Regions from separate parts of the Priestia sp. FSL H7-0729 genome, predicted to be linked through region 1. Evidence: riboswitches for the same ligand, from Rfam matches in the RefSeq annotation. Region 1 holds a riboswitch; the other holds the start of a gene.
What was found. A riboswitch is a leader RNA that binds a small molecule or an ion and turns the genes downstream of it on or off. The one in region 1 is predicted to bind FMN.
Positions count from the first base shown of each region.

Region 2: linked by a shared signal. The riboswitch ahead of ribD (bifunctional diaminohydroxyphosphoribosylaminopyrimidine deaminase/5-amino-6-(5-phosphoribosylamino)uracil reductase RibD) and the one ahead of MHH93_RS01230 (DMT family transporter) in region 1 are both predicted to bind FMN.

Region 1 is NZ_JBBOTQ010000001.1:271,592-275,806, forward strand. Features, by position in the region: gene MHH93_RS01225 (amidase) at 1-1,287, opposite strand, end outside; gene MHH93_RS01230 (DMT family transporter) at 1,485-2,465, opposite strand; FMN riboswitch at 2,610-2,763, opposite strand; gene MHH93_RS01235 (DinB family protein) at 2,847-3,347, opposite strand; gene MHH93_RS01240 (CGNR zinc finger domain-containing protein) at 3,492-4,043, shown strand; gene MHH93_RS01245 (amidohydrolase family protein) at 4,155-4,215, shown strand, end outside.
Region 2 is NZ_JBBOTQ010000004.1:398,167-402,381, reverse strand. Features, by position in the region: gene MHH93_RS12985 (bifunctional 3,4-dihydroxy-2-butanone-4-phosphate synthase/GTP cyclohydrolase II) at 1-608, opposite strand, end outside; gene ribE (riboflavin synthase) at 640-1,308, opposite strand; gene ribD (bifunctional diaminohydroxyphosphoribosylaminopyrimidine deaminase/5-amino-6-(5-phosphoribosylamino)uracil reductase RibD) at 1,334-2,437, opposite strand; FMN riboswitch at 2,759-2,925, opposite strand; gene MHH93_RS12970 (hypothetical protein) at 3,092-4,215, opposite strand, start outside.

The DNA.
Region 1 (4,215 bases):
GCTTGGCTCAAACATTTCATAGATGAGTTGTTGCTGCTGGGTCTTGTCCAACTCACTAATCCGCATCAGATTATGGATCTGTTCATCATGAGGTGTTAATTCACCAATCTTAGGCGCAGGAAAAGCATTAACGGGTGTGATGTAGAAGTCATAACGCTCGAACAAAGTGGACATCTGGGCTGCAGCTACATCCCATTCAGCTAAGCTATGCACGAATTCCGCAGCGGACACCTTTTTTCCAGCTTCAGCCAGAACCCATGATTCAATCTCCATATCATCGGAGGTCAGAGCCCGACCCATGGAGCGTTCCATAGAAGAGATCATCGCGGCCATCTCTCCACTGTTCATCATGTAATAGTTCTCCATTAATCTGACTCCGTTGACTGGGCTCAGCTTTTCTTCAACATGATGACCTTGGTCTTCCAACCAGCGAACGAGCTTGAATACAGACTCTTTGGCTTCTGGACTGACGGGTGTACCTACGGGCGAATCGGTTGTGTATGCAATTTTCAGTTTGCGTTGATGTGGATAGCTCATATCTGCCAAGTAACTGCCTGGAAAGAGTGGGGCATGAAATGCAGCTTCAGGCTGTATGACTTGTAAGGTATCAAGCAATGCAGCACTGTCCCGAACCGAGCGAGAGAGGGCGAAATCAATCGACGCGCCTTGCCATTGTCGACCAACTCCTGGTCCTACAGGTGTGCGCCCGCGAGTTGGTTTCAGACCAAACAAGCCACTAAAAGAAGCCGGGATACGGATCGAACCGCCTCCGTCACTGGCACCGGCAAGTGGAACGATACCGGAAGCTACAGCGGCGGCGGCACCGCCACTTGAACCGCCTGGGGAGTGATTAATATTCCATGGATTGCGACTTGGACCATGAAGACGGGGCTCGGTAATATTTTTCAAGCCAAACTCGGGCGTATTGGTATGTCCCATGATGATAAAACCTGCATCACGCAGTCGAGTGACAAAATTCGAATTGCGTAATGCGCGATGCTCGCTGAACAAACGTGAGCCTGAAGTTAGAAATTCACCTTCCAAAGATTGCGAAATATCTTTCAAGAGCAGGGGCACACCGGCAAAAGGTTGTTCTCCAGGGCGAACTAAGCCAGCTTCCTCCCGTGCACGGGTTTCATATGTACGAATGACCGCATTAAGTTGCGGATTCACTTCTTCAAGGCGTGCAAACGCCGCTTCCAGCAATTCAACCGGGGATACTTCCCGGGATCGGACCAGTTCAGCCAAACCTACGGCGTCGTAGGAGGTATATGAGAATGAAGACATGTTGATCGTTCCTCTCTGAATATAATTCATCTGTTTATTCCATATGTCATCGTACCACCGGTTTAGACAAAAGACAAAACAGTTCAATTATTATCGAGTCATGGAAATAAAAAACCACTGCTCATCTAATTGATGTGCAATGGTTTAATTTTAATATTTGATGATTATTGATTTATATGTGATGCTCGGACATTACCTTACTCTGTTCGCAGCTTTGGTGCCGCATCGGCCGGAGTTGATGATCGTTCCTGCTGTTTGGAAATGGCGAAAAGCGCCACCCATATCAGGATAAAACCGAGCAGTTGCTCCCATGTAATCAATGTTCGGAAAGCAATCCAGTTCACCAACACACCTGCCATCGGGAAGCTAAGTTCCGCGAGAGTTGCAACAGAAGCTTTGGTTGAGGACAGACCTTTGTAATACAACAGAAGACTGAGCAGACCTGGTAACAAGGCCTGACCGAGAATGTTGAGAATGACAGCAGTCTGTTCTCCAGTTCCGGATGGAAGTGTCCATGCCGCACCTTCGTTCCACGTCATAAAGATCAGGAGCGGGAGAGCAACCACGAAGCGAAGGGAGGTGACGGTTTCGTAACGTGCCTGCCCTAACATCAGTCGGCCCATAACCGTTGAACCTCCCCATAAAGCAGCAGCTCCAAGAGATAATAAGCTTCCAGCATGGATCCAGTTGTCCCAGTTCCCTAATGGCAATGTGAAGCCGAATGTAAGTAGATACGTTCCTGCTAATGCGATGATGAACAGTCCGCCGAAGCGACGTGGCAACGTTTCTTTCAATAACAGCTTAGCCAGTACGATAGCAAAGAGGGGTTGCATTTTTTGCAATAACAGCACCGTATTCGGATCGTTATGTGTAAGTGCCATGGTGAACAATACTGTTGCGAGTGCTGATCCTCCCCATGAGATAAAGATCACCGCAATCCAGTGGCGAGCACGCAGGTTTTTCAGATCAGCCCGGAATTTCCACAGCACGGGAATGGCGACCAGACTTACGATGATATGTTCGACCAGTACAATCTGTGTGGATGTCATTGTTTTGAGTAAAATAATGCGGAAGAGTGGGTCCACACCCCACAGGGCAGCTCCGAGAACTACAAGCCAGAATCCGGTATTACTTCGTTCCTTGCGGTAAACAGGTGATGCTGCTGATGTCTTTTCCATATTCAGGACTCCTTCGTCAGAACACGGAATCTTCAGTTGGCAAAATCGACAAAAGCCCCCGTTTTGGTATAAACCAAATAAACGGGGGCTCATCCAAGGACATGCGTCAGGAAAGAGGCCTTCCCATGAACGGCATGTCAATGTGTTGATCTTCTCTCATCCGGACTGTACCGTCGGCCTTGGATTCACACCAAGTCAGTCGCTAGATGTCCTTTGTTAAGAACAACTAGCGAGTCGCGGGCTGGTTCCGAAGAACATCACCGCCGGTTGGGAATTACACCCTACCCCGAAGATCCTATTCAATTATATAGTGTATTAAACAAGCTGTAACATTAATAAGTTCATCTTATTCCTGTAAGCGCTAGCAGTTCAAGCATTATTTTAGAAAACGATTTTCCAGCTTCCTTGCTGTCTGCGAAGGAGCACGATCTGGCCTGCGTGATAGGCATCGTGAAGTATCCACCGGGCAAGTTCGTGTGCCCATTTCTCTTTGGAATCCATATATGCAGCTTCAAGGTCAGATTCTTCAAGTGCAGCCAATTGATCTCGCAACTGTTGGGCTAATCGAGCTGTACTCTTCATCAGTGTATTCCATCCGGCTTCATCCGTTGCATCCCCAGGATTACCAAACGTGTATTCATTGGAGTCTACAGCAGGAAGAGTAGGCTCTTTACCTTGAATACGACATAATAAGCGATGATTGTAATAATACATATGGTTAACCAACTGCCAGATGCTTAATCCTCCTGAGGGTGGAATCCAGGCTGCTTGTTCTGCTGTAAGACCTTCCAAGGACTTCGACAAAGGTACAATCCAATTGCATTGATCCCATGTATCATCCTTTTGAATCAGTAACACATCTAATGCTGTTGTTTTTGTCATTGCCGTTTCCTCCTTGAGTATTATTGTGATGTATGACGTAACTAGCTAAAACTGATTAATGAGGTTACACTTAATATAACACATCAAAGACAGAGTGTAACCGCCTTTATTGAATTAAGATAGTTACACTGAACGGAGGTAAACATGGACAGACTTTGGACTGATTTTGTAAACAGCGATTATCATGATTGGCGTGGGGGAGATCGATCGGAGGACAGGCTCGGTAAGGGGAGCTGGCAGCAAGAATTTTTGGATCGATGGCAACTTCAGGCTTCTGTCCCTGCCTCTCCAGAAGATGAGTTATCGATGAGAAATTTCAGGGATAAATTGATGGCTCTTGGAGCCCGCTTGTCTTGTGGGTCATCATTAACGGATACAGAAAAACAATGGTTGAACAGCGTTATGGAAGCAGGGCGTGTAAAAAGAACATTGATTACAATTGATCAGGAATTGAAACTTCGATTGGTAGCTGTAGAAGCTCATTGGCAGCAGGTTATGGCTGAGGTTGCTGCTGACTTTGCTATGACTTTGGTGGAGGGTGAGAGTAATCGGATTCGGATCTGTGATAATTCGGATTGTCGCTGGATGTTCTATGATGACACCCGAAGCAGAACACAGAAGTACTGTGATGATAAGATGTGTGGCAATCTGATGAAGGTTAGAAGATTTCGGGCGAAACGCAAATCCCAAAATTGATAAATACTAACAATAACTATATAATGTATATATACTAGCGAAAAAATAGTCAGAAGCAGTACGAATTCGTATAAAGAATGTGATCGTCTTTCTAACCAAATCAGATGGGAGATGTGTCTTGTGCGGACAAGTTATCTGTTGAAAAATGGCTGTGTGTTGTCGATGGATGCTC
Region 2 (4,215 bases), on a different contig from region 1:
TTACGGTAACGAATCATGTCCTGAATACTGATCAGCTTCAGATCATGTTTGCGGGCAATCTCCTGCAGATCCGGAAGTCTGGCCATTGTGCCATCTTCCTTAATCACTTCACAGATCACGCCTGCGGGATATGAACCACACATAATGGCCAAATCTACCGCCGCTTCCGTGTGCCCGGCACGACGAAGTACACCGCCGTCTTTTGCAATCAGCGGGAACATGTGACCAGGCTTACGGAAGTCCCCGGCTTTCGCCTCAGGATCGATCAGACCTTTCACGGTAATAGAGCGTTCATGTGCCGAGATACCTGTTGTCGTATCTTTGTGGTCCACAGAGACGGTGAAGGCAGTTCCGTGGAAATCCGTATTTTGTTGAACCATTGGTTTCAAGTTAAGTTCGTCCGCACGTTGTTGTGTAATCGGAACACAGACCAGACCTCTACCTTCAGTAATCATGAAATTGATGACTTCAGGAGTCGCCTTTTCGGCCAAAGCGATAAAATCGCCTTCATTCTCCCGATCTTCATCATCCACAACAATGACCGGTTTGCCACGCATGAGATCATATATGGCTGCTTCTATCGTGTCCAAAATGGATTGTTCTGACATTGTCCCACCTCCAGTTTATTTCTTTCTCTATTTATGCAAATCCGTGATTGGCGAGAAAATCTTCACTGATACTGCGTGGCTTGCCAGCACCCGTCTCTCGATGTCCTCTCCCATACTGGAGCAGATGATCCACATATTTGCCCAAAATATCGCATTCGATATTAATGGTATCCCCTGTCTTTTTCACATTTAGTACAGTTTCACCAATGGTATGCGGGATAATGGAAACCGTGAATGCGGTATCCGTTGTATGGACAACGGTCAAGCTAATGCCATCCAGTGTAACCGATCCTTTGGGGATCAGGTATTTGAACAACTGGTGATCATCAGGCTTGATCTCAAACACAATCGCGTTCTGATCACGTGTTATACTGCCAATCACTCCAGTACCATCGACATGGCCCTGAACGATATGTCCGCCAAAACGACCGCCGGATTGCATGGCGCGCTCCAGATTAACTTTGCTGCCAGATTGCAGCTGACTGAGATTGGTATGGCGATAGGTTTCAGGCATGACGTCGGCGGTAAAACCTCCACCTTCCAGCGTTGTCGCAGTGAGACATACTCCGTTTACTGCGACACTATCACCAATCTTCAGATCGTCCATGATGGCGGAAGCTCCGATATTCAGGACCATCGCTTCGCCTTTCCGACCAATACGCCGGATCTGACCAACTTCTTCCACCAAACCGGTAAACATGCTGCCGCCTCCCTTGTTAATTTATTTATTCAGGCCACACCGGAATACCGCCAATGCTGATATTATCTCCAACTGATTCGATCTCCAACTGATTCAATTGAATCGCCTGATTCATACGTTCCACACCCTCGAAGCGGAAGCTTCCAGGTGTGTCATAACCGCCTACAATCTTGGGAGCGATAAACATGAGCAGTCGATCAACCAACCGTGCCTCCAGCATGGCTCCATTCAGAGTGCCTCCACCTTCAAGCAAAATAGAACCAATATCACGTTCACCTAACTTACTAAGTCCGTTTAACAAATCCACACGTGGTCCGGGACCACAGCGAATAATTTCAACGCCGTAAGCTTCCAAACGCTCAGCAGCTTCAGGACTGGCTTCGTCCGTTGTAAGTACCCATGTCGGAGCAAGTCCATCCTTAACCATTTTGGCACCTACAGGAAGACGTAACTTGGAATCCACCACGATACGCACCGGACTAATGCCTTCCACTTGCAAACGGGTTGTAAGCTCCGGATTATCAGCGATCACCGTGTCGACGCCAACCATAATCCCCTGATGACGATGACGAAGGGCATGCACAATCTCACGAGCGGGCTCGTTGGAGATCCACTTGCTGTCTCCGCTGCGAGTAGCAATCTTCCCATCCAAAGTTGTAGCCGTCTTCAGCGTTACAAAAGGGAGGCCCGTTGTAATAAATTTAATGAATTTTTCATTCATGCGTCTTCCACGCTCACGCAATACGCCAACTTCAACTTCAATCCCTTGTTGACGAAGCATGCTTATGCCTCTGCCGGATACTTGCGGATTTGGATCTTCACAACATACCACAACACGTTTTACCTTTTCATGAATCAGGCGTTCACTACAAGGTGGCGTCTTACCATAATGACTACAAGGCTCAAGTGTAACGTATACCGTACTGCCTTCCGCATCGCTGCCTGCCATGTTAAGTGCATGCACCTCCGCATGACCGGTTCCACGTTTCAGATGGCTCCCCAGACCTACAATACGTCCTTCTTTCACAACTACACATCCAACGACCGGATTAATTCCCGTCTGTCCTTGTGCTCGTTCTGCCATATCCAATGCCAGTGCCATATAAAATTCATCATTGATCATTTCCAAATCCGTTCACCCCGCGGTTTAAAGTCTTGTTTATTAAAAAATCCCCATCGAACAATCGGTTCGATGGGGATGATGAGAGACAAATGTCAACAACAGGAGTAAAATGGATACAGCACGCCAACACTTTGCCCAGAACTTCATTTCGGGCAAGTGAAAATAGACACATACCTTAATGAACATCAATCACAGGTAAAGAGCTTCTATCGTGTGGCATATGTATGGAACTGCCCGGCGTAACCGGATCTTCCCTGCACAGTAAAACATCACAAATCGTGACTGTGCAGCAATACTCCTGCTGAATGCAAACCCGTTAGGTCTGCACCTCTCCTTCTCCCATCCAGACTATACTGTCGGTTCTGGAATTACACCAGATCAGCCATCTGCCACAGGCAGACAGGTCACGGACTTTGCATGAATAGCTGGACATGTGTCCTTACACTTCATGCATCACCGCCGGTAGGGAATCGCACCCTGCCCTGAAGGATTGCTTTCGTTATTAATTGGATGTTAGCACTTTAATGCCAAAAAATCAATTGTTTTTTGTTCCTTTTTGTCACATACTAACTTTTAATAAGCTAAGATACAGCAAAAAAACCGCATCTCACTAAGAGACACGATTTTAGTTTACATCCTTCTCAGATCCATCACAGCATTCTACATATCAGGAAAACACCAACGCACCATATGCTTCAAATCTTTGGCATTGTGAAATGGCAAGCGGTCAGGTTCTGGCAACGGCGAACTGGGAAGCGGAAAACCTCTTGCTACTCTTCTGACCCAACTTGTGGAATCGATCGCGATAGCCGAGCATTGCCAGCGTCCAGTCGTTCTCGGTCGAAACGTTCCCTGCAAATCGGCTTTTCCCGGCATGTCTGGAAAGACACCATCGAGATATTCAACGATAACGCGTTTGTCTCTGACTTCATGACAGTATACCGTCACCCATACACCTTCCCGGACCCGAACCGCATACACATCTCCAGCTTCTGCCTCCCCAGTGCCTGCATCGGGAGATTTTTTTGGCACTTTCCCTCGAACACTTCTCTTTTTCTCCAATGCCCCTAAGATTGTGTCCTTTACAGTTGGGTTCTCTTCAGGCTTATCCGAAAGAGATATATTCGTCAGATCAAAATCATGGAATATCTTGTTCAGGTTGTTCTCATTGATTCCGACAGATGAGTCCCACCACGCCAGAGGCGCCTGTACCTCAACCCGCACATTGGGGCGCGCGTCACGCTGTATGTAAGTCGTGTATTCTGTGATCATTCCGGGATGTTCCGGCGTATCCAGTATGCCAATCAGAGCTAATGTCTCAAGCAAGTCCCGATAGGCATATTCCTTTTGTGTAGGCAAAAGACGTTCCTTCTTGAGTGCTATTGCTGCTTTGCTGTAGCGAGTTTTGGGCGGTAATTCACGCAGCACCGTCAACACCGCACGGAGTGTCCAGCGGTCGTAATCATTTGGTATTGGAAGCTCCTGCGCGGCAGCTAGCTCTCGAAGTGCCAGTACTTGTCCAAAGGGATCACCATCCAAAGGTGTTCCATTGGTCATGCGCCAATACCATTGCAACGTCGTGTCGGTTGCTTGATCTACGCTTAATCCGCAGATCTGACAAGTACTTGATGATGGATATGGCGTGTGTTCATGATCTGGCATACTGCTTGCAATAAGCTTGCCTGTAAGCAATGACCGCCAGAGCATGGGCGCTGACCACATCGATGCAACAAAAGCCTGTGCGGCATCCTCTAAGGTCCATTGATTCGCAAGTTTTTTCAGCT